DNA from 3 places in the Agrobacterium sp. NPDC089420 genome. Region 2 is predicted to be linked to each of the others. Evidence: predicted binding sites of a transcription regulator. Region 2 holds the regulator's gene; each other region holds the start of a gene.
What was found. The regulator PhoB, encoded in region 2, activates phosphate uptake and scavenging genes when phosphate is short. The targets are predictions, from matches to a motif close to TGTCATNNANCTGTCAT.
Positions count from the first base shown of each region.

Region 1: a site for PhoB is predicted at 5,729-5,745, ahead of ACI2KA_RS02960 (DUF1045 domain-containing protein). Genes of this name have one in related genera too.
Region 3: a site for PhoB is predicted at 8,967-8,983, ahead of ACI2KA_RS16860 (DUF47 family protein). Genes of this name have one in related genera too.

Region 1 covers NZ_JBJDMY010000002.1:83,919-94,707, forward strand. The annotation lists gene ACI2KA_RS02935 (Ldh family oxidoreductase) at 73-1,062, shown strand; gene ACI2KA_RS02940 (transcriptional regulator) at 1,378-1,623, opposite strand; gene ACI2KA_RS02945 (AraC family transcriptional regulator ligand-binding domain-containing protein) at 2,089-3,129, opposite strand; gene phnN (phosphonate metabolism protein/1,5-bisphosphokinase (PRPP-forming) PhnN) at 3,215-3,808, opposite strand; gene ACI2KA_RS02955 (alpha-D-ribose 1-methylphosphonate 5-triphosphate diphosphatase) at 3,805-4,941, opposite strand; gene ACI2KA_RS02960 (DUF1045 domain-containing protein) at 4,938-5,636, opposite strand; gene phnE (phosphonate ABC transporter, permease protein PhnE) at 5,926-7,275, opposite strand; gene phnE (phosphonate ABC transporter, permease protein PhnE) at 7,275-8,261, opposite strand; gene phnD (phosphonate ABC transporter substrate-binding protein) at 8,332-9,237, opposite strand; gene phnC (phosphonate ABC transporter ATP-binding protein) at 9,323-10,183, opposite strand; gene ACI2KA_RS02985 (DapH/DapD/GlmU-related protein) at 10,419-10,789, opposite strand, start outside.
Region 2 covers NZ_JBJDMY010000002.1:345,767-356,555, forward strand. The annotation lists gene phoR (phosphate regulon sensor histidine kinase PhoR) at 1-970, shown strand, start outside; gene ACI2KA_RS04280 (substrate-binding domain-containing protein) at 1,166-2,200, shown strand; gene pstC (phosphate ABC transporter permease subunit PstC) at 2,473-3,957, shown strand; gene pstA (phosphate ABC transporter permease PstA) at 3,954-5,273, shown strand; gene pstB (phosphate ABC transporter ATP-binding protein PstB) at 5,288-6,103, shown strand; gene phoU (phosphate signaling complex protein PhoU) at 6,199-6,924, shown strand; gene phoB (phosphate regulon transcriptional regulator PhoB) at 6,956-7,639, shown strand; gene ACI2KA_RS04310 (GcrA family cell cycle regulator) at 7,946-8,479, opposite strand; gene ACI2KA_RS04315 (aspartate aminotransferase family protein) at 8,910-10,109, shown strand; gene argF (ornithine carbamoyltransferase) at 10,166-10,789, shown strand, end outside.
Region 3 covers NZ_JBJDMY010000010.1:165,336-176,124, reverse strand. The annotation lists gene ACI2KA_RS16890 (mannonate dehydratase) at 1-198, shown strand, start outside; gene ACI2KA_RS16885 (GH1 family beta-glucosidase) at 311-1,621, shown strand; gene ACI2KA_RS16880 (alpha-N-arabinofuranosidase) at 1,669-3,177, shown strand; gene ACI2KA_RS16875 (lactonase family protein) at 3,263-4,468, shown strand; gene ACI2KA_RS16870 (EAL domain-containing protein) at 4,855-7,194, shown strand; gene ACI2KA_RS16865 (anion permease) at 7,274-8,278, opposite strand; gene ACI2KA_RS16860 (DUF47 family protein) at 8,278-8,922, opposite strand; gene ACI2KA_RS16855 (NUDIX hydrolase) at 9,036-9,578, shown strand; gene ACI2KA_RS16850 (efflux RND transporter permease subunit) at 9,826-10,789, opposite strand, start outside.

The DNA of each region.
Region 1 (10,789 bases), 260 kb from region 2:
GCTGAGGCCGCATGCCGCAAAGTGGGGCCAATTCGTCCCATCGCATAAAAGCCAACAGGAATTACCACAATCATGAAATTTTCGATCGCAGAGGCGGAGGATCTCGTATCCTCTATCTTTGAGCGCAATGGCGTTCTGCCGCAAAACGCCCGTTCGGTGGCAAAGGCGCTTGTCGCCTCCGAAGCCGCGGGTCAGAGCGGTCATGGTTTTCGCCGCATCCCCGTTTATGTCCGCCAGGCGCGGGTCGGAAAGGTCGATGGCAAGGCGCGCCCGGTGTCGACACGCGTGAAGCCCGGTGTCCTGTCGATCGATGCCAATCATGGTTATGCCTATCCGGCGATCGACCGTGCGCTGGAAGAATTGCCGGGCATGGCCCGGCAGCAGGGTATTGCGCTCGCCGCGATCCATCGCTCGCATCATGCCGGCGTCATGGCGCTGACCGTCGAGCGTTTTGCCGAAATGGGTCTCGTCGCGCTCATGTTCGCCAATGCGCCGGCATCCATGGCGCCCTGGGGTGGTAGCAAACCACTCTACGGCACCAATCCGATCGCCTTCGCCACTCCCGTCGGTAACGCCGATCCCCTGGTGATCGATCTGGCGCTCTCCAAGGTCGCGCGTGGAAAGATCATGGCGGCGCGCCAGAAGGGCGAAACCATCCCTGGCGACTGGGCGCTCGACAGAAACGGCCGGCCCACGACTGATCCCGACGAGGCGATAGAGGGAACCATGGTGCCCGCAGGCGAGGCGAAGGGGGCTGCGCTGGCGCTGATGGTGGAGATCATGGCCGCTGCCATTACCGGCGGAAACTTCGCCTTCGAGGCCTCGTCCCTTCTGGATGACAAGGGCGCTCCCCCCTCTCTCGGTCATACGATCATCGCCTTAGACCCCGTTTCGTCCGGCGGCGCGGCCTTTACCGAGCGGCTGGCGCTGATTGCCGGCGAGATAGAAAAGCAGGAAAATGTGCGCCTTCCCGGCCGTCGCAGCCAGGGAATACGCAAACAGGCGCTGGAAAACGGCATCGCGATCGAGAGCGATATTCTTGCCGAGATTCGATCGCTGTGAAGCTGCTGCGTAATAATAATAAAACCCGGCGGATCGAATGGGACCCGCCGGGCAAACCGTCTGTGGCTGCTTTGCATTTGCGTCGATAAAGGCCGGACATCATGTCCGGCCCGCTTTTGGTCCGCCATCCCGCCATCGATATGGAGGGATTTCGACGCATAAAGCCGCTCATCCGGTTTTAAGCTTACGGGAAGGGGACGATTTCGCGTAAGCTTGGATGCAGTCAGGGGACAAGCCGGGCTGGCCCTCTATTTGAAACTGCGGCTGAACGAATTGCCGCAGGTTCATTGCCGATCCGGTTGCGCCAATGGTTGTTCAAGCGTCCTGCTCGATCAGGCCGCGCAGGAGAGCAATGCTGACGGCATTCAGCAAATTGGCTGCACCCAGCCTGTTGCGCACACGTTCCAGCGTATCCTTGACCTCCGCTTCGTCCGTGCCGGTGATCAAGGCGACGTGGGAAGGGTGTTTGCCCCGCGCCACCAGCCCGAGATAATGCCGTTCACGATCCGAAAGGACAATTTCACGCGTCTGGCGATGTTCATGTGGCATTTTTGAAGACATTTTTTCGGCCCCAAAAGAGATCGACCTTCCGGCACGCGATCAGGTGGTCATTTCATTTCCTGAAACCGGCGTGTCAGCTTTCTGTCTGTACGCGAACAGAAACGTTGATTTCGCCAATAGGTTTCATTTGGCATCAGGAATTATGCGATGGAATGCGGCTTCGGCAGCTGGCCGGTCCCACCTTATCGGCGCAATCCCGGGAATTTTCAGAATTGCCGTACCAATATTGCTATAAACCGCAATGGTTCTGTCCAGAACAACATGCGGATTCAAAACCTTGGAACGTTTTTCGTTAAACCTTCGGGATGGCGCCGGCTCTAATAGGCGATATCCCGTACCGATAGAATAACATCTCGCGCCAAGTTTTGCGTTTTATTGTTATGTTTCGGCACATCTATCGATCGGTGCCGACATATTTTTTAATTCTGACGCATCGTTCCGAAATATTGATGCCGTAAATAATGATCAGCCGGAGGAATGATGCGCGTGTTTCCTGCGAATATCCGTGGGCGTTGCTCCGAACCAGCGGGAAACGGAACGTGAAAATGCTACCGGTGTCGAATAACCGAGCCTGTAACTTATATCGGAAACCGGGAGATCGCTTTCCACTAGAAGCTTGAAGCCGGCATTTTTGCGAATGGCGTCCTTTATCTCGTTGAGGTTGGTTCCCAGCTCGGCAAGCCGTCGCTGAAAGCTGCGTTCTGAAAGATTGAAATGAGGGGCGATCTCGCCCAGAGAAAGCTCGGCGTCCGACAGCCGTACCTGCATGTAACGTTTCACCTGGTCGATGAAATGTGTCGCTTCCGCCGATGTTTCCGGCCGCAGCATCCGGCATTGCAAGTTCATCAATTCGAACAGACGCTCATCCGCATTCGGATTGGCTGCATCGAGAAGCGATATGGGAAGGCGCATGGTATGAATCGGCTGGGAAAAGCTGACGCGTTTGGTCATCCGTTCTTTAAATAGCTGAATATTATTCGGTTTGGTCCGCTCCAGACCAATCTCGATCTGGTTGATGCGATCGCCGAGAATATCGCGGAGACGCTGAATGAGAATGGCAAGGGAGAGATCGACATATTGATCGCGTTTGGCGATCACCGGCGCAAAGGACCAAGACAGGGTCACGTGGGCGGCATCCGTGACCATGGTAAAATTGCTGTTATTGGTCGCGTAATAAACATGGTCCTGAAGAAAACGCAGGAACGCCCGTACCGTTGGTGCGCTCATCAGGCCATATCCGAATGCGCCGGATGCGCCGGCGGGAAAGGTGGAGGCGCATTGCAGACCGAAGGTATCGTCGCCGGAAATCAGCGCACAGGTCTCCAGCAGACGGCAGAATCTGTCGAGGCTGATACGCTCCGTCAGGCTGTTGAACGTGGTCGGATCGATATCGAGAGCCTTGCAGATGGGAGCGATATCGATGCTTCGCGACAGGGCGTAATTGCTGACGCCGGCGGCCAGACCGGCCACCACAGTTATCTCGTCGCTGAGCCTCTTTTCGGGCATGCCTCGCCTTGGCGTACCATGTTTGGAAATTGTCGCCTGATGGTAAGCCCTGAGCGCGCGTTTGTCGAGCAGTCCCGTGCCGGCTTCAGGTGCGGGCGGCGCTTTGTTCCAGCACTTGCATGATGGTTTGGCCGGCATCTTCGATAGCGCCGCTATTATCCACGGTCGTTACGTCGAAGTTTCCGGCAACCGCCAGCGAACTGCGTTCCAGCCGCCGCAGAATATCCTCCCGGCTTTCCCGTCCGCGTTGCTCCAACCGTTTCGCCAACACCTCCGGCCGAGCGACGATGTTCACGACCTTGAGACGGGAAAAGGCGGTGCCGAAGTGGGGCAGGGCTGAGCGGGAACCGTTGGCGATGACCACATCCCCCGCATCGAGATGACCATGGACGGCGGCCGGAATGCCATATTTCAGCCCATGCGCCTGCCAGGAGACCGCGAATGCGCCTGCATCTTCCAGCCGGTTGAACTCATTCATCGAAACGGCGTCGTGATTTTCACCACCTGCATCGCCGCTGCGGGTGATGACGCGACGGGTGAAGTGGAAGCCGGGCCGGCCTGCCAATTGCGTTGCCGCAAAATCCATCAGCGTGTCCTTGCCGGCCCCGCTCGGGCCGACAATCACGATCATTGTCCCCGGCGATGGTGCGCGCCGGTTATCCTTCCCGTCGCCGGTCATGCCACGCGCTTGCCCTGGCGCCAGACGGAACGCGCCACCGGTACGCCATCCTCCCGGTGGACCCGGACCAGATCGGCCCGCAATCCCGTCGCGATGCGGCCACGGTCAAGAAGGCCAACCGTCTTGGCCGGTGTGGCGGTGACCATGCGGAGCGCTTCCGGCAGGCTGATCGCTTCCACCTGATCTGCAAGCAGGAAGGGCGCGAAAAGCAGGCTGAACGGGACATAGTCCGAAGAAAGGACATCCAGCACGCCGATCTCGGCGAGATCGCGGGCAGCGATGTTGCCCGAATGGGACTTGCCGCGAACGATGTTGGGGGCGCCCATCAGGACACTCATGCCGGCGCTGTGCGAGGCCTTCGCCGCCTCGACGCTGGTGGGGAATTCCGCCAGTTTCACACCGTGGCCGATCGCTTCACCGACATGTGCTTCCGTCGCATCGTCATGGCTCGCGACGGTGATGCCGCGCTCGGCGCAGCGGGCAGCCAGGTAATCGCGATGCTTGGTGGAATATTCGGCCGATGCGGCCTGCCGCCGCCGTACGAATTCGGCGAAAGCCTCGTCGCTTAGTCCGCGCTTTTTCTGGTAATAGAAGATGTACTGATCCATCGACTGGAACTGGCGCTGACCCGGGGAATGGTCCATCAGCGAAATCAGCCGCACGCGCGGATCGGTCTCGAAGTCTTCGAAATGCTCCAGCACGTCCGCCGAGGCGACTTCACAGCGCAGATGCAGCAGGTGGTCGGCGCGCAGGCGGTTCTGGTCCGCCGCCGCTTCGATGGCATCCGCCATCTCCCGCATTTCGCCCTTCTCGAAGCCGCCATCCTCATCCGAGCCGAGGCGAAGGCAGTCAAACACAGTGGTGATGCCGGAGGCCGCCACCTGCGCATCATGGGCCTGGATCGCGGCGATCTTGTCCCAGATAACGCCGGGACGGGGCGAATAATGCTGCTCCAGATGGTCGGTATGCAGTTCCACCAGGCCCGGGATCAGGAAGTCACCTTCGACATCCTCCCCCGTCTTGGATGCGCCTTCACTGATATCGGCGATCTTGCCGTCGCGGATCAGAACGGAGCCCAGAATAATATCGTCTTCCAGAACGATACGGGCGTTGGAAAGGGCGTGCTCGGTCATGGGGTCGCATCTTTCTTTGGCTGCTGGCCAAGCGGGTGCCAGCTGTGAACGGTGAAGGGGTCGCCGCGCGTTTCTTCTACGAACAAAGCGAGGCCGGAAATGGCGAGGGGCCGGTCGACAAATTCGGCAAACCGCGCCGACAGGACCTCATGCATGGCGGGCTGCTCGCTCTGGTCGATGCGCCCGGTCAGCGTCATGTGAAACCGGAAGTCATCCATGACATGCGGATAACCCCAGAGCGACAGATTCTGCCGTTGGCTTTCCGTCAGGCTTTGTGGCCGCCGGCGGGCAATATCCGTCTCCGACAGGGGCGCGCGAAACCGGTCGAAATGATCGACGATCTCGGCGGCAAAATCCTGCAGCGGTTGGTAAATCCGGTCGGGAACCAGCGCGAAAAAAGGCCCGAGCGCACCCACGACGACGCGCGGAATGTCGAAAGCGGATTGGCTGGTGGCAAAGCCTTCGACGGCCGTCACCAGCTCTGCCTCGCTATATTTTTCGGAAAGCTCGAAAGGAGCCTTCAGGGTTGCGTGGAAACCGTAACGGCGAGGCTCGTCCGTTAGCTCCGCATAATCATCGTGGTCGTCATGCAGGGTACCGGAAAACGCGTTGCGGCCGAGCCAGCGCGATGCTGCTTCCGTCAGGGGATGATCTTTAGCCGGAGAAAAATAGATGGCGTAGCGCACGGCAAGCACTCTTCAGTGTCATGGAAAACCAGGGATGAGAAGCTATTTGGCGTGACTCGCCCGCTTCCCGCAAGGTCAGGAGTGCGAGGTAATCGCTTTCCGTGACAGAATGATGATGCCAGCGAAAAAAACCGCCTTTGACATGCGGTTGGGTTTGCGAATCTGCCGGGGGTGCGCGGCAGCATGAAAAGCGATTGGCCAGACGCAGGGACGGCGCCTGCGCCCGCGTGCCCAGGCGGACGGCAGGATGGTGAAAGCGGTGCGGGTTCCGCGTGAAGTCCCGCCCCGGTTCCGTGGCTTAGTGCTGTGTTTTTCCGATCAGGCGCGAACGCAGCGAATTCGAAATATGATCGAACAGGAAAACCACGAAGAGGATGAGCAGCACCATATAGGCGACCTTGTCCCAGTCGGCATTGGTGCCCATGGCTTCCAGCAGTTTCAGGCCGATGCCGCCCGCACCCACCGCGCCGATGATCGTGGCGGAGCGGGTATTGCTTTCCCAGAAATAAAGCGACTGGGAAATGAAGACCGGCAGCACTTGCGGCAGCACGCCGAAGCGGTTGACGGCAATCGGGGAAGCGCCGACCGATTTGACGCCCTCGCGCTGCTTGTCGTCGACATTCTCCAGCGCCTCGGCATAGACCTTGCCGAGCGCCCCGGTATCGGTGAAGAAGATCGCGGCAATGCCGGGGATCGGTCCCGGGCCGAAACTGCGGGTGAAGAACAGCGCCCAGATCAACATGTCGATCGAGCGCAGGAAGTCGAATAGACGCTTCATGCCCCAGTTGGCGGCCTTGTTGGCAGTGATGTTGCGTGCAGCGATGAAGGCGAGCGGCAGGGCGACGAGCGTGCCGAACAACGTACCGACAAAGGCCATGACCAGCGTCTGCATCAGCTTTGAGAGAATATCGGCATGTTGCCAGACGCTGTTGTCGAGAAAATCGTCGGCCATATGGCTGATATTGGAACGCTCCGGATCGAGCCTCTCTCCCCAGAGCGCGAGAGCGGCCAGTTCGCCATAACCCTTGCCCCAGAATTCCGACTTGGTGTCGAACAGGAAATTCGCCCATCCGAGGAAGCGGCGCTGCACATAGACCTGGCTGGTGCGGATTTCCGCCTGACCGGCAAAACCGTAATGCACGAGAACCTTGTTGCCGTCCTGGCGGATTTCCTGCGGAACATCGTCGGGCGCCCTGGCCTGTTCGCCATTGATGATGACCGGATAGTTCCTGCCGTCGACATAGACATCAACCCGGGTCGGCGTCACGTCGAGGCGGTTTTCCATGCCCGCATACACAACGCTATATCCGCCGTCCGGCAGAGGCTGCAGCCAGTCGATCCTTGCGTCGGCGGGATATTGTCCGCGGCTCGACCATTGCGGCTCGACCTTGCCATCCTCGAAGCGCAGGCGCGGCTGGGCGCGCCAGGAATACCAGTCCTGAATATAGCTCGACGCACGGTCCCACCGGCCCTGCATGAATGCCGGTCCGACATTAAAGAAGAAAAAGCAGCCGATGAGATAGACGACGACGGCAACAATGCCGGTCAGCAGGCCGTATCGCTGCATGAAACCGCGATTGAAAATTGCCGGATGCGCGGCCGTCAGCCTCTCGCGTTCGGCGGTATTGAGAATGAAGCTGGACGACATCAGGCCGCTCCCCGTCCGAATTCGAAGGATTGATGGCCGATCAGCCTGCGGCGCAGCCAGCCGGAAAACTGGTCGACGGCGATGATGGTGATCAGCAGCAGGATGATGATGGCATAGGTCTTCGACGCGTGGTCATTGCCGATCGATAGCCGGAAGACCTCGCCGATGCCGCCGCCGCCGACGGCGCCGATGATGGTGGAGGCGCGCACGTTGATTTCGGCGCGTAGCAGCGCATAGGACACGAAATTGGGCAGAACCTGCGGCACGATGGCGAAACGCACCCGCTCCAGCCAGTTGGCGCCGGCGGCGCGCAGGCCTTCATCCGGCTTCATGTCGGCATTTTCCACCACTTCGAAGAACAGCTTGCCGAGAGCGCCGATCGTATGGACCGAAATCGCGATGATCGCCGCGATGGGACCGATCGACAGGATGGCGGTCAGCAGCCCGGCGATCACGATTTCTGGAAAGGCGCGCAGCACTTCCATCACCCGGCGTACCACCCAGCGCACGAGGCCGGCGCCGACAAGGTTGGTGGAGGCGAAGAAGCAGAGCACAAAGGCGAAGCTGGTGCCGATGATCGTCGAGACCAGGGCAATATTGAGCGTGATGATCAACTGGTAGATGAAGTGCGGGATGTAGAAGCCGTCGGTGATGTAGACGCGATCCGCGACATAGTTATATTTCAGCGAGCCGTCGGCATAGGGTGACGGCAGGTCGAACATCGCCCGGAAGATTTCCAGCGGACTGTCCGGCACGAAGGTCTTCATGAAATCGAAGAAATAGGGCAGGCGCTCGAAGAATTTGCCTGAATTGGCCGCATTGGCGAAATTCAGGGAGGCGGCGAGGATGACGAGAAAGATCACGAGCGAAATGACGGTGTAGACCCGCCGTGTCGCAAGCTGCTGTCGATAGTGGCGCATGACCGTTTGGGACGATGCGCTCAATCCCTCGGGCGAGAGGGTTCCATGGTGCAGTGTGGTCGCCATGCCGCTTTTCCTTTATTGGCAAAAGCGGCGGCGCCGCAAGGCACCGCCGCTTCCGGATATGATCTGAGGATCAGCCGCCGATAACGGACTTACGGGCGTCGATGATCGTCTGGTAGAAGGACGGATCGACCTTGATGTAAGCGGTGTTCTTGCCCTGGGTGAAGCCCTGGAAGCAGGCGAGGTCCTTCTTCGGCAGTTCCATGAAGAAGTTTTCGACCTTCTGCTTCATCGCGTCGCCGAGCTTGTTGGTGACCATCAGCGGGCCGTTCGGGATCAGCGGCGACTTCCAGACTTCGACGATATCGTCCATGTCGAGGTTGCCCTTCTTGACCATCTGGTAGAGGTTGCCGGCGGTATAGCCTTCTTCCCACTTGCCGACGCCCGAACCGAAGGTGGTGCCAACGTCGAACTTCTTGTCGAGAACGGCGAGAACGAGGTTCTCATGGCCGCCGCCGAAGCCGGTTTCGGAGAAGTATTCCTTCACCGGAACGCCGGTTTCCTTCGGGATAGCCACGTTCGGAACGAGGAAGCCGGAGGTGGAGTCAGGGTCGGCGAAGCCGATCTTCTTGCCCTTGGCGTCAGCCAGCGTCTTGATGCCGCTGTCCTTGCGGGCAACCATGATCGTGTAATAACCGGTCGAACCGTCAGCGCCGGCCGTGGTCAGGATCGGGTCAACGGCCTTCGGGTCGGCCAGAGCGATCTTGGCGTAGGAGGATGCGCCCATGGAAGCGATGTCGATGGTGCCGCCGAGCAGGCCCTGGATGACGCCGTTATAGTCCGGCGACGGGAAAACCTGAACTTCGGAAACGCCGGTTGCAGCCTTAAGGCCATCGGCAACGCACTTGGTGTTGCGGATCTGGTCGGCTTCGTTTTCAGAACCGTCGAGACCGATGCGCAGAACCTTGACGTCCTGAGCCAGGGCGGAACCGGCCAGAACGCCAAGGGCGACTGCCGAAAGAAGGATTTTCTTCAACATGGACTTTCTCCTGTTTCCCGGCGAGCCGGAGTTTGTTGTGAAGTGTCGGCCCTTGACGCGGGCGCCAACGATGCTGAGCGGTTCCTCAGAGCCCGGCGAGAGCGAGCGGTTCGGGACCGGCAGATGACTGCACCGGACGCGCGGGGAGCTGCGCGCCGGCAATATTGATGCTGGTCGAGGTCATGGTCTCGTCGATGCCGGAGCCCTGCGAATCGGTTCCGTAAATCTCGGTAACGGCAGCAGCCGTCAGTTCGGCGGGCGTTCCATCAAAGACAACGCGGCCCTGCGACATGCCGATGATGCGCTCGCAATAATTGCGCGCCGTATCCAGCGTGTGCAGGTTGGTGATGACGGTGATGCCTTCGCGCTCATTGATGTCGCGCAGCGCATCCATCACGATCTTGGCATTGAGGGGATCGAGCGAGGCAATCGGCTCGTCGGCCAGAACCATCTTGGGAGACTGCATCAGGGCGCGGGCAATGGCGACGCGCTGCTGCTGGCCGCCGGAAAGCGTGCCTGCCGCCTGCATGGCCACATGCTCGATGCCGAGCCGCTCCAGCGCGGCGATCGCCATCAGACGCTCTTCATCAGTGAAGATGTTGAACAGGCTGAGAACCGTCGAACGGTGGTTCAGACGGCCGAGCATGACATTGGTGAGCACGTCGAGGCGCGGCACCAGATTGAACTGCTGGAAGATCATGGCGCAATCGCGCTGCCAGTTGCGCAGTGCCGTACCCCTCAGCGACGAGACTTCCGTGTCGTTGAAATGAATGGAACCCGAGGACGGATCGACAAGGCGATTGATCATGCGCAGCAGCGTCGATTTTCCCGCACCGGAGCGCCCGATCACGCCGACCATCTGGCCCTGCGGAATTTCGACATTCACGGCATCGACCGCAGTGTGGTTGCCGAAACGGCGCGTGACTTGCTTCAGGTGAAAGCTCATTTCCCCGTCCAATCTTCTTTTGACGGGGTTCGGCGTAACAGCGGTGCGTGAAGTGTGGATGTCAATTTGATGAAGAAAATATTACAACATTCGCAAATATGCCGCGCCGACATTTGCCGACAAATCTTTCGCCCGGCGGGTCGCGGACTGGAAATTCCATCCGGCATTTCATGATGCGACTGACAGAAAATCCCGGGACACGGCCCGAGATCTGCATTTTGCGCGAAGGTGGATTTCAGCCGCCATATTTCGTCACGAAATCCTCGGCGGCGAGCGCGCGGAAATCGTCCAGCGCGCCGCGCAGCGTCGCATGGTCCCAATCCCACCATTTCAGATTGTCCATGCGCCGGCCGAGCTCTCCGGAGAAACGGTCGCGGATCAGCCGGGCGGGCACCCCGCCGACAACGGTATAGGGTGCGACATCTCTCGAAACGACCGCACCGGCCCCGATCACGGCGCCGTTTCCGACCGTCACACCCGGCAGGATGGTCGCGCCATGGCCGATCCAGACATCGTGGCCGATCACCACCCTTTTGGCGCGGCGGGCAGCGAAGAAGTCCTTTTCGTCCTCCGCATCGTCCCAGTAGTTGCGGGCGCGATAGGTGA
Region 2 (10,789 bases):
CTTCATTCTCGACGGCAATGCCAGCGTGCTGTTTCAGAACGGCGCGGCCGAACGCGCTTTCGGCCAGCTTCCGGCCGGTGCGCATATTTCCGCCCGGCTGCGCTCTCCCGGCCTGCTGGACGTCATTCGCGAAACCATCACCACCGGCCAGCCCAACCAGGTCGAGCACTCGGAGCGTTTTCCTTCCGAGCGGGTTTTCATCGTCCGCATAGCCCGTGCGGATGTGGGAGAGGGGGCAGGTCCGCCATTTTACATCCTGTCGTTCCGTGACATCTCGGAGCTTCGCCGCATCGACCGCATGCGCAGCGATTTCGTTGCCAATGCGAGCCACGAATTGCGCACGCCGCTTGCCTCCCTGCGCGGTTTCATCGAAACCATGCAGGGGCCGGCGCGCAACGACCCGAAGGCGCAGGAACGTTTTCTTGCCATCATGCTGGACCAGGCAACCCGCATGAGCAGGCTGGTGGACGATCTCATGTCCCTTTCCCGGCTTGAATTGCGGGCGAACATCGCGCCGGACCAGAAGGTCGATCTCGTTCCCGTCATCGGCCATGTGCGCGACACGCTGCTGCCGCTCGCCGACGAGCTCGATGTGACCATCACGCTGCATCTGCCGGACCGGCCGGCGGAAGTGCAGGGGGATCGCGACGAGCTGGTGCAGGTGTTCCAGAACCTCGTTGAAAATGCTTGTAAATATGGGCAGGAAGGCAAGGTCGTTGACGTCTGGCTGCGCGCGGAAGCCGGCAGGCCGGTCGAGGTCAGCGTCATCGACAAGGGGCCGGGTATTCCCGCCGAGCACGTGCCGCGCCTGACAGAGCGTTTTTATCGCGTCAGCGTTGCCGACAGCCGCTCGAAAAAGGGAACGGGGCTGGGGCTTGCCATCGTCAAGCACATCCTCACCCGTCACCGTGCTCGCCTCATTATCAAATCGGAACTGGGCAGCGGTACGGACTTTACCGTCAGATTTTGACATAAAGAGCGGCGAGGTTCTTAGAATAATAAAAATTTATAAATAAAATCAATAATTTAGATTGTCACAAATCTTTCACTGAAGTGACATAAAAGGATGTGGCTACGGTGGTTAAGAAAAGGTCGCCGAGCGCATGCTAAGAGCGAATGCCGCTATCGGCTGCGTCCACAACAAAGCCCACGACGGGAGAGACAAATGAACTTCCTTAAATTTTCCGCAGCAGCCCTGGTGGCTTCTGTCGCCTTCGCTGGCGCCGCCGCTGCTCGCGACCAGATCCAGGTTGCCGGTTCCTCCACGGTTCTGCCCTATGCCAAGATCGTTGCTGAAACCTTTGCCGAAACCTTCCCGAACTTCAAGGCTCCGGTTGTTGAGTCCGGCGGTACCGGCGGTGGTCTGAAGGCGTTCTGCTCCGGCGTTGGCGAAGGCACCATCGACATTGCCAATGCGTCGCGTCCGATCAAGGCCGACGAACTGGCCGCCTGTAAGGCTGCTGGCGTCGCCGACGTTCAGGAAGTGAAGATCGGTTACGACGGTATCGTCTTTGCGATGGACGCTTCCAACAAGGACATCAAGCTCGAGCCGAAGGATCTCTACCTCGCTCTCGCCGCTGAAATCGTCAAGGACGGCAAGCTCGTCGCCAACCCCTACAAGAAGTGGTCGGAAGTCAACAAGGAACTGCCGGACGTTGCGATCGCCGCTTACATCCCGGGTTCCAAGCACGGCACGCGCGAAGTCTTCGAAGAAAAGATCATGGCTGACGGCTGCAAGGAAGCCGGTGCCACCGACGCCATCAAGAAGATCGTCACCGATGCCAAGCAGGCTGCTGCAAAGTGCATCGCAGTCCGCAAGGACGGCGCTGCTGTCGACATCGACGGCGACTATACGGAAACGCTGGCCCGCATCGACGCCAACAAGACCGGCCTCGGCGTTTTCGGCCTCGCATTTTATGAAAACAACGCTGACCGTCTGAAGGTTGCGACCGTTTCGGGCGTCGTTCCGTCCACCGAAACCGTTGCCAGCGGCAAGTACCCGGTCTCTCGCCCGCTGTTCTTCTACGTGAAGAAGGCTCACCTGGGCGTCATTCCGGGCCTCAAGGAATATGTCGAGTTCTTCGTTTCCGACGAGATGATCGGCCCGGATTCCCCGCTCGCCAATTACGGCCTCGTTGCCGCTCCGGATGCAGAGCGCGAAGAAATCCGCGCGAAGTTCGCCGCCGGTTCCACGATGTAATCAGGATGAGGGGCGCGGCCTGCCGCGCCCCTCGTTCCGCCCCGGTGTCTTTCCGCTTCGGCGATTGTCCCCGGTTGACAGTTCCGATCCATCATCTTCCACATGATTGTCGATGGATTACAGATGGATAGGATGTATCAACCTTGACGCTTGCCCGACTTTGATACAGTCAGGCGGCAGGCATCCTAGGCTGGTCCAGCGGTCTCGTTTTGATGACTTTTTGATTTGCCCGCTATCGCACCGTGCTCTTGAGGCACGCCGAGGGAACTCTAATGAACACATCGATCCTTTTGCTGATACTGGCGCTCATCGGCATCGGCAGCTATCTGCTCGGCAGCCGCCGCGCCGTCGCCCTGTCTGGCGGTCGTCCCGCCAACATGCATTCCCGTGCCGGTTATCACGGTTCCTACGCGGTCGTCTGGGCGGTGTTGCCGGCGGCATTCATTCTCGGTATCTGGCTTATTGTCAGCCCGATGATCGTCACCTCGGCGGTACGCGGTAATTTTCCTGAAGACGTGCGCGCCCTGCCTGAAGCGCAGCAGAGCCTGACCTATGGCATGGTGACCTCCATCGCCCGCGGCCTTCAGCGGCTGACGGCGGAGGAAACCGCGCAGGCCGATGCGGATACGGCTGCGGTAAGGCCGCTCCTGGCATCCAAGGGCGTGGCGATTGCCGGCGATCCAGAACGGTTCATGGTCGATGCCGCTCATACGCTGAACGCCATGACCTCCACCAGCCGTGTCGCGATGATCGCCGTCGTGCTGGCGGTCGCGCTCGGCGGTGCCGCTTACGCCTTGCGTTCGATCGCGCCGCGCTTTCGCGCGCGCAACAAGGTTGAAAGGGTCATTCTGGCGTCGCTGCTCGTCGCCTCGTCCATCGCCATCCTGACGACCATCGGTATCGTCCTGTCGATGCTGACGGAGGCGATCCAGTTCTTCACCATGGTCCCGGCGCATCAGTTCTTCTTCGGCACGGTCTGGGATCCGCGGTTCGCGGCGGCCGGCGCCACGGACTCCTCCGGCCAGTTTGGCCTCATCCCGCTGCTTGCCGGCACGCTTTATATCGGCCTCGTCGCCATGCTGGTCGCGGTTCCGGTGGGCCTGTTCTCGGCGATCTACATGGCGGAATATGCCTCGCCGCGCTTCCGCTCGATGGCAAAGCCGCTGCTCGAAGTGCTCGCGGGCATTCCGACCATCGTTTACGGCTTCTTCGCGCTGACGACGGTCGGTCCTTTCCTCCGGGACATTTCCACGCAGATCAACGGTCTCGCGACCGGCAATTATGCCAATTTCATCCAGGCGCAGAGCGTCATCACCGCCGGTTTCGTCATGGGCATCATGCTGATCCCCTATGTCTCGTCGCTGTCGGATGACATCATCACCGCCGTGCCGCGCTCGCTGCGCGACGGTTCTCTCGGCCTCGGCGCAACGCGATCGGAGACCATCAAGCGGGTCATTCTTCCCGCTGCTCTTCCGGGCATCGTCGGCGCCGTTCTGATGACCGCCTCGCGCGCCATCGGCGAAACCATGATCGTGGTGCTTGCCGCCGGCGTTGCGGCGCGCCTGCAGCTCAACCCTTTCGAACCCATGACCACGGTGACGGTGAAGATCGTCAGCCAGCTGACCGGCGACCTTGAATTCACTTCGCCGCAGACGCTGGTGGCCTTCGCGCTCGGCATCACGCTTTTCGCCATCACGCTTTGCCTGAATATCTACGCGCTGTACATCGTGCGCAAATACCGGGAGCAATATGAATGACCGACATCGTTTCTCCCGCAGCCGGCGTCGCCATCAACAAGGCCACGCGCCGCGATATCGGCATCAAGCGCCGTTATGCCGCCGAACGTCGCTTCCGCGCTTACGGCATGGCAGCGATCTCCTTCGGCCTCATCTTCCTCTTCCTGCTGCTTTTCTCGGTTGTTTCCAAGGGTTACACCGCTTTCCAGCAGACGATGATCACGGTTCCGGTCGAATTTTCCGAACAGATCATCGATCCGAAGAATGAGCGCGCCACTAACCCGGCAAAGCTGATGACGGCCAATTATCCGGTCGTCGCCCGCGATGCGGTCGCCAAGGTTCTCGGCGTCGCGCCGACGGACCGTGCCGGTCTTCGTGCCGTCAACCTCCTGATCTCCGACAGCGTGCGCACGCAGCTGCGTGACATCGTCGTCGCCGATCCTGCCGTCATCGGCACCACGCGCACCGTTAGGCTTCTGGCATCGGGCGATGTCGACAGCGCCTTCAAGGGCCAGGTCGATCTGACCGCGGATGAAGCCAATCGCCGCATCTCGAACCAGCAGCTCGGCTGGATGAACCAGCTCGCCGAAAGCGGGCAGCTCGGCAAACATTTCAACACCGGCATCTTCATCAACGGCGCCTCCAGCCGTCCGGAAGCGGCGGGTGTCGGCGTGGCGCTGATCGGCTCCTTCTACATGATGCTGATCGTGCTGGTGCTGTCGCTGCCGATCGGGGTCGCCGCGTCGATCTATCTTGAGGAATTCGCCCCGAAGAACCGCCTGACGGATCTCATCGAGGTGAACATCAACAATCTGGCTGCGGTTCCCTCGATCGTTTACGGTCTGCTCGGCCTCTCCGTCTTTATCAACTTCATGGGCTTTCCGCGCTCGGCCTCGCTGGTCGGCGGTCTCGTCCTGACGCTGATGACCCTGCCGACGATCATCATCGCGACGCGTGCTGCCCTCAAGGCCGTGCCGCCGTCGATCCGCGCCGCCGCCCTCGGCCTCGGCGCCTCCAAGATGCAGACGATCTTCCACCACGTCCTGCCGCTTGCCATGCCCGGTATCCTGACCGGCACCATCATCGGCCTCGCCCACGCACTGGGAGAAACGGCGCCGCTGCTGCTGATCGGCATGGTGGCATTCGTTGCGAACTACCCGACAACGCCGATGGATCCGTCCACGGCCCTGCCGGTGCAGATTTACATGTGGGCGAACGAAGCCGAACGCGCCTTTGTCGAAAGGACTTCCGGCGCTATCATCATCCTGCTTCTGTTCCTCATCGTCATGAATGTTGGCGCAATCCTGTTGCGTCGCCGCTTCGAACGGCGCTGGTAGAGGGAGATTGAGCAATGAACATGTTGTCGGAAGCAGCAGTTGAAAAGGCGCTGGACAAGAAAATGAATGAAGTTTCATACAAGATGATCGGCAAGGACGTTTCGGTTTATTACGGCGAAAAGCGCGCGCTTTACGACGTGAACCTCAATGTCCGCGAAAATACGGTGACGGCGCTGATCGGCCCGTCCGGTTGCGGCAAGTCCACTTTCCTGCGTACCCTCAACCGTATGAACGATACGATCGACGGTTGCCGTGTCACCGGCAAGATCACGCTCGACACCGACGATATCTACGATCAGGCGATCGATGTCGTGGAGTTGCGCGCCCGTGTCGGTATGGTGTTCCAGAAGCCGAACCCCTTCCCGAAATCGATCTACGAAAACATTTCCTACGGTCCGCGTATTCACGGTCTCGCCCGTAACAAGGCGGACATGGACCAGATCGTCGAGCAGAGCCTGCAGAAGGCCGGTCTCTGGAACGAGGTGAAGGATCGTCTGCACGAATCCGGCACCGGCCTTTCCGGCGGCCAGCAGCAGCGCCTGTGCATTGCTCGTGCGGTTGCCGTCAGCCCCGAGGTTATCCTGATGGACGAACCCTGCTCGGCGCTCGATCCGATCGCGACCGCCAAGGTCGAGGAACTGATCCACGAGCTGCGCACCAATTATACGATCGTTATCGTCACCCACTCCATGCAGCAGGCGGCGCGCGTTTCCCAGCGCACGGCGATGTTCCATCTTGGCCACCTCGTCGAGGAAAACGAGACCGACAAGATGTTCACCAATCCGGATGACCAGCGCACGCAGGATTACATCATGGGCCGCTTCGGCTGATCCCCGGCCGGCGCTTTATCGAAACCGAACAAGACTGGTGCCTCTGCCTTACGCTGCTGTGTATGTGCATGAAGGCCAAGCCGGAGGACTAGACCGTGACACAGACAACGACCCATTCGCATATTCTGTCCGCCTATGACGACGAATTGAAGTTCCTGACGCGCCGTATCGCCGAAATGGGCGGTCTGGCCGAGCAGATGTGCGCCGACGCCGTGCGTGCGCTCGTCAATTCCGATGCGGCCCTGGCGCAGAAAGTCATTTCCGATGACACGATCCTCGATCATTCCGAGCGCGAGATCGGCGACAAGGCCATCGTCACCATCGCCAGACGTCAGCCGATGGCGGCCGATCTTCGCGAAATCATCGGTACGCTGCGTATCGCGGCAGACCTCGAGCGCGTCGGCGATCTCGGCAAGAACACCGCCAAGCGCGTGATTGCAGTGGCCGGAACCGGCGTGCCGCGCAAGCTCGCCCGCGGCATCGAGCATCTTTCGGAACTGGCGCTGGTCCAGCTCAAGGAAGTGCTTGACGTCTATTCCACCCGTTCCGCCGAGAAGGCCAATGCCATCCGCGAGCGTGACGAGGAAATCGACGCCATGTATACGTCGCTTTTCCGCGAACTCCTGACATACATGATGGAAGATCCGCGCAATATCACCACCTGCACGCATCTTCTGTTCTGCGCCAAGAACATCGAGCGTATCGGCGACCATGCCACCAACATCGCCGAGACGATCTATTACATGACCACCGGCAGCCAGCCGGAGGGCGAGCGTCCGAAGGACGACAGTTCCAACACGCTCGGTTCGGTGACCGAGTAACAGACAAGCAGAAGCTTGCGGAGTTCAGCATATGGTGCCCAAGATTGCAGTTGTGGAAGATGAGGAAGCGTTGAGCGTCCTGCTTCGTTACAATCTCGAGGCTGAGGGATATGACGTCGATACGATACCCCGGGGCGACGAGGCGGAGATCAGGTTGCAGGAGCGTATTCCTGATCTTCTGATCCTGGATTGGATGTTGCCCGGCGTCTCCGGTATCGAACTGTGCCGACGGCTGAGAATGCGGCCGGAAACCGAGCGTCTGCCGATCATCATGCTGACGGCGCGTGGCGAGGAAAGCGAGAGGGTTCGCGGTCTCGCCACCGGCGCCGATGACTACGTCGTCAAGCCGTTCTCGACTCCGGAGCTGATGGCCCGCGTCAAGGCCATGCTGCGCCGCGCCCGTCCCGAGGTTCTCTCGTCGGTGCTGAAATGCGGTGATATCGAACTCGATCGCGAGACCCATCGCGTCCACCGCAAAAGCCGTGAAGTGCGCCTTGGACCGACGGAATTCCGCCTGCTCGAATTTCTGATGACATCGCCGGGCCGGGTATTTTCCCGCTCGCAACTCCTGGATGGCGTCTGGGGCCACGATATCTATGTTGATGAGCGCACCGTCGATGTGCATGTCGGCCGCCTGCGCAAGGCGCTGAATTTTTCGCATATGCAGGATGTCATCCGCACCGTGCGCGGCGCAGGATATTCGATGGAGGCCTGAGCGAAGCTCGGTCTGTGTATCTTATTCCGATTGACATTGAACACGACAATCAAAAATGGCCCGAAGCCGCATATGGTTTCAGGCCCTTTTTATGTCCGGTTTCCCAAGCGTCCGGTCGGTCTTCCGGTGGGGCAGAAGATCGGCGACGTGCTGCGATCCGGGTCATCGCGCGGCCCGAAGACAGGAGGGAAGTTTCTGCGGCATGTGCCGGTGCGCTTCTGCGAAAAACCGAAACGGCAGTCGGCCAGGCACAAAAAACGGGCCACAAGGCCCGTTATATTTGATGGCGAATGTGCATCCTGACCATCAGGCCTTACGGCGTTCGCTCACAGGCTGATAGGCAAGTTTCGCATGGAACTTGCAATAGGGCGAGGATTCCAGTGCCTCGCAACCGCAGAAATGGAAATCGTCCTTCAAGGGATCGCCGACCGGCCATTTGCAGGTGCGCTCCGTCAATTCCGTCAGGGTCAGGCGACGGGAAATCGGGGTGACGACGTTTCTGGACGGAGCATAATCGAGAACCTCTGCGGTTTCGATGTCGATCTGTTCGTGAAGAGCCGTTGCCGCGTTGGAACGATTGAGGGCACGTGCCGGCGCTGCGCTGACGCGGGCCGCGAAATTGGTCGCGCGCGGTGCGGGCGCGGCAGTGCGTTTCGGCGCGGAGCGCGCCGAGGTGACCGGGCCGCCGGCCTTGACGCGTCCCGGCAGATTGAGACGGTGGACCTTGCCGATCACGGCATTGCGGCTGACGCCACCCAGCTGCGCTGCTATCTGGCTGGCGCTAAGCCCCTCGGACCACAATTTCTTGAGCTTTTCGACCCGTTCGTCTGTCCAGTTCATGCCGCTTCTCCGCTTGTCGCGTATATTTCGGCAGAATCCCTCTCCGTCTCGCGGGCGTGCCGTGAGCGTGGTTTCCGCCGGATTTTTGGTGACTAGTTCCGCCGCAATGCAGTCTAGTAATTAGCGATTAACCTAGTGCCAGCCCGACTCCGTGGCAAGAGTCGCGGGAATCATCTGGAATCGATTTTCCGGTTTTCCCCAACTTGCTGGCGAGTTGAGTCTGAAAGGCAACACCTTGGGGCTCGGTTGCCGCCGCCTACTAGTGCTTGAGAAGCCCGGGAAACGCGGACTTTTGTTGACATCGGCAAGCGAAGTGACAATAGTGCCCCTGCCGCCGCAAGGCGGCATTTTTGATTTTCAGGCGAGGGATAACCCTTCAAGCCTATTGACAACCGTCTGACAGCGCATCCGCGCAAGGAGTGATACAGCCATGGCCGAAGCCGCCGCGCCATTGTTCGATACATTTGCAAGAGCCCCCCTGCGCTTCGAGCGCGGTGAAGGCGTCTGGCTGTTCACGGAAAGCGGCGAACGATATCTGGATTTTGCAGCCGGTGTCGCGGTCAACTCGCTGGGCCACGCGCATCCGCACCTCGTCGAGGCGATCAAGACCCAGGCCGAGAAGGTCTGGCACGTGTCGAACCTCTATGAAGTGCCCGGGCAGGAAAAACTTGCAAAACGCCTGACGGAAGCGACTTTCGCGGACAAGGTCTTCTTCACCAATTCCGGTGCGGAAGCATTGGAGTGCGCCATCAAGACCGCGCGCCGTTATCATTATTCGAAGGGCCATCCGGAAAAATTCCGCATCATCACCTTCGAAGGCGCCTTCCATGGCCGCACGCTGGCGACGATCGCCGCCGGCGGCCAGCAGAAATATCTGGAAGGCTTCGGCCCCAAGGTCGAAGGTTTCGACCAGGTGCCCTTCGGTGATGTCGATGCGCTGAAGGCCGCCATCACGGCCGAGACGGCCGCACTCCTTATCGAGCCCATTCAGGGTGAGGGCGGCATTCGTGCCCCCGGCAAGGAATTCCTGCAAATTCTTCGGGCATTGTGCGAAGAGCACGGCCTGCTCCTGATTTTTGATGAGGTCCAGACCGGCGTTGGCCGCACGGGCAGGCTGTTTGCCTATGAACAGACCGGCGTCGCGCCCGATATCATGGCGGTCGCCAAGGGTATCGGCGGCGGCTTTCCGCTCGGCGCGTGCCTTGCAACCGCGGATGCCGCTTCGGGCATGACGGCGGGCGTGCATGGCACCACCTATGGCGGCAACCCGCTGGCCATGGCGGTCGGCAATGCCGTGCTCGATGTCGTTCTTTCCGATGGCTTTCTCGAGAAGGTCCGCGATGTCGCACTGGTTTTCCGCCAGGGGCTTGCCTCGCTGAAGGACCGGTATCCGGATGTCATCGAGGAAATCCGCGGCGAAGGCCTGCTGCTGGGCATCAAGGCCAGGGTTCCGGCAGGTGAATTGCTGCAGGCCATGCGCGCCGAACATCTGCTGGGCGTGCCGGCGGGCGACAACGTCATCCGCCTTCTGCCGCCGCTCGTTACCACCGCGGAAGAGGCCCGTGAAGGCCTGGCGCGCGTTGAAGCGGCAGCCGCATCCCTGACCGCAAAACAGGCGAAAATCGCCTGAGGAAACACTAGAGGGCGGGCCTCTCCCGGAGGCTCGCGAGCATGGGACAGTTTGAAATGGCTTCACCTAAACATTTTCTCGACCTGTCGGCCGTTGGCTCGCAGGACCTGCGGGCAATTCTTGACGATGCCCGCGCGCGCAAGGCCGCGACGAAGGCCGGCACCGCGGAGAAGCCGCTTGCCGGCAAGATGCTGGCAATGATCTTCGAAAAGCCGTCCACCCGCACCCGCGTCTCCTTCGATGTCGGAATGCGCCAGCTCGGCGGTGAGACGCTTTTCCTCTCCGGTACGGAGATGCAGCTGGGTCGTGCGGAAACGATCGGCGATACGGCCAAGGTGCTGTCGCGTTATGTGGACGCCATCATGATCCGCACGACGGATCATTCGCGCCTGCTGGAACTTGCCGAACACGCAACCGTGCCGGTCATCAACGCTCTGACGGATGATACCCATCCCTGCCAGATCATGGCGGACATCATGACGTTCGAAGAGCATCGCGGCCCCGTCAAGGGCAAGACCATCGCCTGGACGGGGGATGGCAACAATGTTCTGCATTCCTTCGTCGAAGGATCCGCCCGCTTCGGTTATCGTATGACGATGGCGGTGCCGATGGGGTCTGAGCCCCATGACAAGTTCCTGAACTGGGCGCGCAACAATGGCGGCGAGATCATGTTGTGCCAC
Region 3 (10,789 bases), on a different contig from region 2:
ATGGAAACCTTCCCGGACGAGGGCGACATGGACATGGCCCGCTCCCTCAAGGTGTATAAGGAAGTCGGCTATAAATACATGATCATGCCGGACCATGTGCCAACCATTTCCGGCCGTGATCCCGAAGGCGTCGCTTTCGCCTATTGTTATGGTTACACCGCCGCGCTGCTGCAGGCGCTGGACGCATATTCCTCCTGATAACGGCTCACCTGTCTTCCGGCGCGGCGATACTGCAAGGTTTTGTCGCGCCGGTTGCCGGGCGCATGACCTTCAACATATGACTGGCCGCCCGCGGCCTTGGGACTGATCCATGTTTTCTCACAAGCGTAGCGATTTTGGTTCGGATTTCGTATTTGGCGTGGCGATGGCCGCTCACCAGATCGAGGGCGGCCAGACTGACGGCCGCGGGCCGTCGATCTGGGACACGTTCGCCGCCACCCCCGGCAACACGAAAAATGCCGACAACGGCAACATCGCCTGCGATCACTATAACCGCTGGGCGGAGGATCTCGATCTCATCCGTGACGGCGGTTTTGATGCCTATCGTTTTTCCTTCTCATGGTCGCGCCTCATTCCACACGGGACCGGCGCGCTGAACCCCGCGGGCTTTGATTTTTACGACCGGCTGGTGGACGGCATGCTGGAACGCGGCATCAAGCCCTTTGCGACGCTGTATCACTGGGATCTGCCAAGCGCGCTTCAGGATCGCGGCGGCTGGATGAACCGCGACACCGCAAAGGCATTTGCGGATTATTCCGCCGAGGTCGGCCGCCATTTCGGTGACCGGCTGGCCAGCATCGCCACTTTCAACGAGCCATGGTGCGTTACCGTGCTCAGCCATTTTCTCGGCATCCATGCCCCCGGCTATCGCGACGTGCGGGCAACCGCAAGAGCCATGCATCACGTGCTTCTCGCCCATGGTCTCGGCATTGGCGCCATGCGCGGCGAAGGCATCAGGGACAAGCTTGGCATCGTCGTCAACATGGAAAAGGCCGAGCCCTACAGCCAGTCGCCCGAAGATATCGAGGCGGCGGCGCTGGGTGATGACATCTTCAACCGCTTCTTCCTGGATGGAGTCGTCAAGGGAACCTATCCCGAGCGGGTCACGAACATCCTAGAGCCCTATCTGCCTGAAAACTGGCGCGACGACATGCGGTTGCTCAGCCCGCCCATCGACTGGATCGGTATCAACTATTACACCCGCTTCCTTTACCGGCACGATGCCAGCGTTCCGGTCTTCCCCTTCACGCAATCGCGCGGCGATCTCGAGAAAAGCAATGTCGGCTGGGAAATCTATCCTCAGGCGCTGACCGAATTCCTCGTCCGCGCATCGAAGGACTATCCCGGTCTGCCGATCTTCGTCACCGAAAACGGCATTTCCGACACCGACGAAGCAAAAAGGGTGTCTTTCTTCGACCGGCACTTCGCGGCCATCCGCGATGCGCAGCGGCAGGGCGCGGATGTGCGCGGCCACATCGCCTGGACCCTGATCGACAATTTTGAATGGGCGGAAGGCTATCAGCCCAAATTCGGCATCGTCGGCATGGACCCCGTCACGCGCGAGCGTCAGCCCAAGGAGAGCTACCACGCCTTCAGGGAGATGTTGACGCACGGGCGGTGAGTGCCGCGGCGGAAGATATCGAGCAGAGCAGGCAACGGAGAAGCAGCATGCGCGCCACCGGCACAGTTCACAGCGCCTATGCCATAGGCAGGATCGACGGCCGCCTTTACGGCTCGTTCGTCGAGCATCTTGGCCGGGCGGTTTATACCGGCATATACGAGCCGGAACACGCGACCGCCGACGAGAAAGGCATGCGTGGCGACGTCATCGATCTCGTGCGCGAACTCGACGTGCCGATCGTGCGTTATCCCGGCGGCAATTTCGTCTCGGCCTATAATTGGGAAGACGGCATCGGCCCGCTCGCGGAACGTCCCGTGCGGCTCGACCTTGCCTGGCACAGCGCCGAATCCAACCATGTCGGCATTCACGAATTCGCCGACTGGGCCGAGGCCGCCGGCACCGAGATGATGCTTGCCGTCAATCTCGGCTCGCGCGGTCTGGATGCGGCCCGTTCCTTCCTCGAATACGTCAACCATCCGGGCGGCAGCCAATGGTCCGATCTTCGCCGCAGGAATGGCCGCGAAGACCCCTGGGGCGTGAAGATGTGGTGCCTCGGCAACGAAATGGACGGCCCCTGGCAGATCGGCCAGAAGACCGCCGCCGAATATGGCCGTCTGGCTTTCGAGACGGCAAAGGCCATGCGCGCTTTCGATCCGTCGATCGAACTGGTGGTGTGCGGCTCCTCCTCGCCCAGAATGCCGACCTATCCCGACTGGGAGGCGACGGTTCTCGACTATACCTATGATGTGGTGGACTATATCAGCCTGCATCTCTATTTCGACTACGAGACCGGCAATACGGCGGATTTTCTGGCTGAGAGCGCGCGGCTGGACGATTATATCGGCACCATCGCCGGGGTGATCGCCTATATCAAGGCGAAGAAGCGATCGCAGAAAGACGTCTATATCAGCTTCGACGAATGGAATGTCTGGTATCACTCGCGCGAGGCGGACAAGGCGTTGCTGGCAGGGCAAGATGGCTGGCCGCATGCGCCGGCGCTGCTTGAAGACGTCTATACCTTCGAGGATGCGCTTCTGGTCGGTTGCATGATCAATACCTTCATCCGCCGGGCGGACGTGGTGAAGGTCGCCTGCCTGGCGCAGCTCGTCAACGTCATCGCGCCGATCATGACGGTCGCCGATGGGACCGCCTGGCGGCAGACGATATTTTATCCTTTCCTCTTTGCGTCCCGTTACGGGCGTGGGCGGGCGCTGAAACTGCCTGTCGAGGTGCCGGGCTATTCCACGGCCTTCGCCAAGGATGTGCCGTATCTCGACGTTTCGGCCGTCGAGAGCGAGGCCGATGGCGGGCTGACCTTCTTCCTTGTCAATCGTCACCCGGAGGAAGCGATAGAGCTCGACATCGCCGTTGAGGGTTTCGGCGCGCGCAGGGTCACCATGGACAAGGTGATGGCCGGTCACGGGCTGAAGGCGACGAACGGGCCGGACAGTGAAACGGTTGCGCCGCAGGATGGCGCGGGCGCGCTGTTTTCGGAAGGGCGGCTGAAGGCGACCATGGCGCCGCTGAGTTATCGGATGATCCGTCTCGGAGCGTGAGGTGGGGCCGGGTGTGGGGGCAACCCGGTGATTGAAGATTGGCCGGATGCACGACGATGAAATGTGTTCCTCGGCGGAGAAGCATTTGGCAAATGGAGGAGTGATGCAGGTGCGCAGATTGTTTTCCATGTCCACGGCTTGCCTGACGGTTTCGATCGTCCTGCTGGCGACACCCGCCACGGTGCTGGCGAAGACATTCGTTTATGTCTCCGCCGCGACCGATGGAAAAATAAATACCTTCAGCATGGATGAAAAGACCGGTGTTCTGGCGCCGCTCGGCGATGTTTCGGCCGGCAACGCCGTCATGCCGATGACGGTCAGCCCCGACCGGAAACATCTCTATGCCGTCGTCCGCTCGCAGCCTTACCGGGTGGTGACCTATGCGATCGATCCGGCCAATGGCGGCCTTGCCGAACAGGCGGTGGCCGCGCTTCCCGACAGCATGCCCTATGTCTCTGCGGAAAAATCGGGGCGACTGCTGTTCTTTTCGTCCTATGGCGGCAACAAGATCGCGTCTTTGCCGGTGGGGGCGGACGGGCTGGTCAAGGATGGCGCGAAACAGGTGATTTTGACGGGCCGGAACGCCCACTCCATTGTCAGCGACAAAACGGGAAAATACGTGTTTGCCACCAATCTCGGCTCCGACGCGGTGCTGCAATTTGTGCTGAACCCGGAAACCGGCATGCTGGAGCCGAATAGTCCGGCGGCACTGGAGACGCGGGCGGGGCAGGGGCCGCGCCACATCATCGTCGCGCCGGACAATAAATCCGTTTACATCCTGACCGAACTCAGCGGTGAGATCATCCATTACAGGCTCGACCCGGCGAACGGAACCCTCGCCCAGCAGGACGCCGTTGCGATCCTGCCGCCTGGCTCCGGCCTTGAGCCGGGTATCGCACCGCCGCCGCCGCCGGCCTTCAACGTGCCGGTACAGCCCGCCGCTCCGGCCAGCGCCGCCGCTGCCGCCCCGCCGCGCATATGGGCCGCCGATATCGGCGTGACGCCGGACGGCCGTTTCGTCTACGCCACGGAGCGTTCGACGAGTTCGCTGTCCATCTTTACCGTATCGCCGGAAACCGGCGCGCTTTCGCGTGTCGGCACCATCGAGACCGAAAAACAGCCCCGCGGCATCCGCATCGATCCGACGGGTCGTTTCCTGATCGTTTCCGGCGAAAAATCGGATCGTCTCTCGGTCTATTCGATCGACCAGAAAAGCGGTGCGCTGAACAATGTCGGCCGTTATCCCGTCGGCAAGGGGGCGAACTGGGTCGAGATCGTGCAGCTGCCGTAGGAGGCCGCGTATCTTCGGCCTTTCGGGACCCGGCGATTTTGCCGGGCTGATCATCTGCGTCACGGGATGCCGGTCGGTTTTCGGCCGGCATCCCTTAATGTTACCCCAGGCTGGCGTCGGCTCCCCTATGGCTTTTGCCCATCGGCCGCGACCCGGAAGAGGCGAGGCCGTGTCCACCCGCGCCATGGGGAAATGAAACGGCGGAGCCTGGCGAATTTTCCCTCGACCGTGACCAAGCCCGCGCACAAAGACCGATGGATTTCGGCACATTTCCCGTTCCGTGTCAGGCCGGCGCACCATTTATCAATAGTTGCATTAGAGATTTATAAATAAACCACTTCCATAGTGGCATCGTGAGCGGTTCTTCAGAGGCTGGGAGAGTGCATATGTTCACGGTTTTGGAATGCGTCGCGATACAGCATGACCGGGCAATTGTGCTTCTCGCGGCATCGATCTGTCTCCTCGGCATGCTTGCCTTTTTTCACCTGCTGCTGCGCGCGGAAGAAAGTCCGGCCGGCCGCAAACCCTATTGGGTTCTGGTTGCCGCCTTTGCTGCGGGATTGAGCGTCTGGGCCACGCATTTCGTCGCCATGCTCGCCTATAACGGCGCGGTTCCGATCGGCTATGATTTCTCCTTCACGGCCCTTTCGGCGGTTCTTGCCGTTTTTGGCTTCTGGCTGGCGCTCACGGCCCGCTCGCAGGCCGCCTACAGTCCCGTCATCGTTGGAACGCTTGTCACCCTATCGGTCGCCGTCATGCATTTTGTCGGCATGGCGGGGATGGATGTCGCCGCAACGATCAGTTATCGCTGGGGACCGGTGCTGGGCGGTTTTGCGGTGGCCTGGGCGTCTTTTCTTGTCGCCTTTTTTCTGTTTCGCCGCCTCGGCTCGTGGAAGCGCATCGTCGCCCCGGCCGGATCGGCGATTTTCGCGATCTGCGCGCTGCATTTCACCGCCATGTCGGCCACGATCCTGACGCCGGATCCCTCCGTGTCGGGGCCTGATCCCGACAATGTCGCCCGGCTGATCATGATCTGCGCCATTTCCGGCGTTACCTTCCTGATCCTTTCCTCCACCGCCGCGGCCGCTCTGGTGGATCGTTACCTCGTCGATCTCAAGGGGCTTGTGGATGCGACGCTGGATGGCCTCGCCGTCGTTCGCGACGGGCGCATCGTGGAGCTGAACACCCGTTTTGCCGGTCTTCTGGGCCGGGAAGAAGTGTCGCTGATCGGTCAGAACCCTGACGACCTCTTCAAGGCCATCGATGGCCAGCCCGCCTATCTGCCGCGACATGCGCCGGTGGAAGCGATCCGCGAGCGTTCCGGGCAGGCGCAGGTGCTCGAACTCGGCGTGCGCACGATCGAATATCGCGGCCGCCCCTGCGAGGTGATGGCCATTCGCGACCTGACGGAAAAGCGCGAGGCGCAGCGGGAAATCGAATATCTCGCGCGTCATGACGTGCTGACGGGCCTTGCAAACCGCACCATGTTCCAGACCCGCCTGCATCAGCAGATCGGGCATTGCGACGCCGAGGACGAATTCACGCTGCTGGCGCTCGATCTCGACCGGTTCAAGGCGGTCAATGATATTTTCGGCCATGCCGAGGGTGACCGCGTGTTGAAAAAAGTCGCGGCCATTCTGGAGGAATGCGCAAGGGCTGGCGATGTCGTCGCCCGTCTCGGCGGCGACGAGTTCGTCATCCTGACCACCCGGCATACGAAGGCGGAAGAGGCGCGCCTGCTGGCCGAGACGATCCTTGCCATGTTCGGGCTGAAAATGAATGCCGCCGATGATCCGACCGCCGTCGGCGTCAGCATCGGCATCGCCGTCTTCCCGCGGGACGGCCAGGACGATGAAAGCATCATGCATGCCGCCGATCTGGCGCTTTACCGCGCCAAGATGGGCGGGCGCGGCATCCTCGCCTTTTACGATCCGCTGATGGATCAGGAAGCCCGTGAGCGCCGGCAACTGGAAACGGACCTGCGGCTTGCCATCAATCGCAACGAATTGCTGCTGAACTATCAGCCGGTGCTTTCCGTCGAATGTGGTCAGGTCGTCGGCTATGAGGCGCTGGTGCGCTGGCAGCACCCGACAAGGGGTGTGGTGTCGCCGGATGTCTTCATTCCCATCGCCGAAGAAAGCGGCATCATCATCTCGCTTGGCGAATGGGTGCTGCGCGAGGCCTGCCGTCAGGCGAGCACCTGGGCGCCGCATCTGAAAATCGCGGTGAATGTCTCGCCATTACAGTTTTCGCTGGCCAATCTCGGCCATGTCGTCTGCACCGTACTGATGCAGACCGGCCTTTCCCCCGGCCGACTGGAACTGGAAATTACCGAGGCCGCCCTTCTCAAGGACCGCAAGGCGACGCTTGTCATCCTCAACCAGCTGAAGGCGCTCGGCGTCGCCATCGTCATGGACGATTTCGGTACGGGCTATTCCTCGCTCAGCAATCTGCAGAGCTTCCCCTTCGACAAGATAAAGATCGACCGCAGCTTCATCGCCGCGATGAGCGACGACGACAATGCCCGCGCCATCGTGCGTGCGGTGATCGGCCTTGGCCGCAGCCTCGACCTGCCGGTGACGGCCGAGGGCATCGAGACCGATGCGCAATACCGCATGGTCGTCGATGAGGGATGCGCGCAGGCGCAAGGATATCTCTTCGGCAAGCCGGATGTGGCGCCTGCCGAGGCGGCGGGCACCACCAAGCGCAAGAAATATTCCGTTTGACGCAAAACAGCGGCGGACCCCCGGCCTAGGGTTCCGCCGCTGTTTCCCATGAGAGTGGCGTTCGGGTCGAGGAAACCTGTCAGCCGAACAGCGATGTCAGCCCGTAAACGGCGGCGGAGATCAGCGCCGCCGCCGGCATGGTGACGATCCAGGCGATGACGATATTGCCGGCAAGCCCCCAGCGCACCGCGGAGACGCGGCGGGCGGCCCCGACGCCGATGATGGCGCCGGTAATCGTGTGGGTGGTGGAGACCGGAATTCCGAGCCAGGTCGCGCCGAACAATGTCAGCGCACCACCGGTTTCGGCGCAGAAACCCTGCATCGGGTTCAGCCGGGTGATCTTCGAGCCCATGGTGTGCACGATGCGCCAGCCGCCGAACAGCGTGCCGAGCGCCATGGCCGACTGGCAGGAAATCACCACCCAGAAAGGCACGTAGAAGCTCTCACCCAGATGCCCCTGGCTGAACAGCAGCACGGCGATGATGCCCATCGTCTTCTGCGCATCATTGCCGCCATGGCCGAGCGAATAAAGCGAGGCGGAGATGAACTGCATGACGCGGAAGGTGCGGTCCACCGCAAAGGGTGTCTGCCGCACGAACAGCCAGGACACGGCAAGCACCAGAAGCAGGGCAAGGAAGAAGCCGATGGCCGGCGACATGAAGATTGCGCCGACGGTCTTCAGCAGGCCTGACCAGACGATGGAATTGAAGCCCACCTTCGCAAATCCGGCGCCGACGAGACCGCCGATCAGCGCGTGCGACGAGCTGGAGGGAATGCCGAAAATCCAGGTGACGATGTTCCAGACGATCGCGCCCATCAGCGCGGCGAAGATGACCTGCGGCGATACGATGGCCGGATCGATGATGCCGGTGCCGAGCGTTTCCGCCACATGCAGGCCGAAGAACAGGAAGGCGATGAAGTTGAAGAAGGCCGCCCAGGCAACCGCATATTGCGGGCGCAATACGCGGGTGGAGACGATGGTGGCGATGGAATTTGCGGCGTCGTGCAGACCGTTCAGGAAATCGAAGAACAGCGCGATGGCGATGAGGCCGACAAGCAGCGGCAGGGCAAGCGCGACATCCATCAGACGTTCTCGATAACGATGCCGCTGATTTCGTTGGCCACATCCTCGAAGCGGTCAACGACCTTTTCGAGTTCGCCGTAGATCTCGCTGCCGATCATATAGGCCATGGCGTTACCGGCCGCACCGTGGCGGCGGAAAAGGTCCTTCAGGCCCTGATCGTGCAGATCGTCGGAACGGCCCTCGACGCGGGTGACCTCCTCGGCAATCGCCGACAGGCGCTGCGCGTTGGTCCCCACCTTTTCGAGAAGCGGAATGGCTTCGGCGATCAGGTTTGCCGCACGCACGATCTCATGGCCCATCTCTTTCATAAGCGGGTCGAATTCGCTCTGTTCGAAGAGGCGGATGGTCTTTACCGTCTTGTGCATCATGTCGATGGCGTCATCCATGGACTGAATGAGGTCCTTGATGTCGCCACGATCGAAGGGCGTTATGAAGCTGCGCCGTACCGCAAGCAGCACGTCGCGGGTAATGCCGTCCGCCTGGTCTTCGAGGGAAACGATAAGGTCGCAGTTTTTCTCGACGTCGATGCCGCTCAGGAGGTGGTCCAGGGCTGCGGCGGCTTTGACGACGGTTTCCGAATGTTGGCTAAACAGGTCGAAAAAACGGTCCTCGCGCGGCATCAGCTTGCGGAAAATGCTCATCATGCGAATTGGCCCTCAATGGCGCTATTTATGTTGTAGGGGGTAATTGTCATAAAACTGTCATAAATGCAGGCGGGGCATTGATGCAACCCGGAAAATCAGCACTATCAACGGATATGAAATCCTCGAAAAAAAGCCGGAAAACCCGTCCGGCGCGCGCCCTGACATTGCTTCAGCAACTCGCTGCCGTTCCCGAAAAGCTCTTCACCGGCGCTTTCCGGCAGCAATATGCCGCCTTGTGTTTTCGTTATGACGGCGACGGCGAGGATATCGAAATCCTGCTTGTGACGTCGCGCACCAGCAGACGCTGGATCATTCCGCGCGGCTGGCCGATGAAACGCCGGAAACCGCATGAGGCGGCGGCCATCGAGGCGTGGGAGGAAGCCGGCGTGCGCGGCCGGGTGAAAAAGGCAGCCGTCGGCCGCTACACCTATCTCAAGATGCTCGACAATGGCGATGTCGTTCCCTGCGTCGTCGATGTGTTCCAGATCGAGGTGACGGATGCGGAAACGAGTTTCAAGGAGCGCGGCGAGCGCCTGCTGGAATGGGTGCGTCCGGACGAGGCGGCAAGGCGGGTCCGCGATATCGAACTGAAATCGCTGCTGGTCGACTTTCGGCCGAGGGGAAAAAAGAAACGCCAGGGCGGCGATAAGCCCTGACTGCGCCCCCGGGGATGCTGGCCGCACCCTCGACCGGCGCTGTAATGCCACGGCAATCTCCCATGCCCACCCTTGCGCGATGAGTGTCATCAGGTGCAAGCGCATGAAATTTCGTCGACCCGTCCTTCGCTCTCTCGTATGTTATCTCCATCCCGTCATTGTCCTTGCCGCGCTTTTGGCAGGGCCGGTCGCCATTCTTTTCCTGCGGTGAGCCGCTTTGCCTCATCGTGGATGCGGGAAAGGCCGTTCAGGCCGCGGGGCTGCTGGAGGGCTGCGGCGGCTGATCCGAATGTCCGGCCTCATCCGGCGCTTTCGGCAGCGGGCGCGCGAAACGCCGCGTGATGCTGTCGAGATAGGACAGGATGGTCGGCACGACGATCAGGGTGAGGAGCGTGGAGCTGACGAGGCCGCCGACCACCGCATGCGCCATCGGCGCGCGTTGCGCGCCGCCGCCATCGACTGCGAGCCCGAGCGGGATCATGCCGAAGATCATGGCAAGCGTCGTCATGATGATCGGCCGGAAGCGGACGACGCCGGCGCTTGCGAGCGCCGCGTCGAGTGAAAGCCCGCGCTTCCTCTCACGGTTGGCGAAATCCACCAGCAGGATGCCGTTCTTGGTCACGAGCCCCATCAGCATGATGAAGCCGATCAGCGAGAACATGTTGATGGTGCTGCCGGCCACCATCAGCCCCGGAAGGACGCCGGCCAGCGAGAGCGGCAGCGAGGCCATGATGGCGAGCGGCTGCAGGAAGCTGCCGAATTGCGAGGCGAGCACGATGTAGATGAAGACGACCGCCATGCAGAGCGCCCTGACCATGTGGCCGATGGTCTCCTGCATGGTCTCGGCCTCGCCGCCGAAACGGATGGCGTAACCGTCCGGCAGATCACGGGCGGCGGGCAGAGATCGTATGGTCTCCATCACCTCGCCAAGCGTGCGGCCGGCAATATTGGCCGATACCAGCACCTCGCGGCGATTGGCGATGCGGCGGATTTCGGCGGGCGCCGGCACAGCGGCGATGTCGGCGACCTGATCGAGCCGCACCATGACGGGGGCGCCATTCGACGCCGTGCGGCCGGTTGCGATCATCATCTCGCCGAGCGTCGCCGCATCGGAGCGCCGTTCGCGCGGCAGGCGTACCACGATGTCATGGCTGTTGCCGCTGCTGTCGGTCCACGTCGACACGTCCTCGCCGCCGATGAGGGCAGGCAGC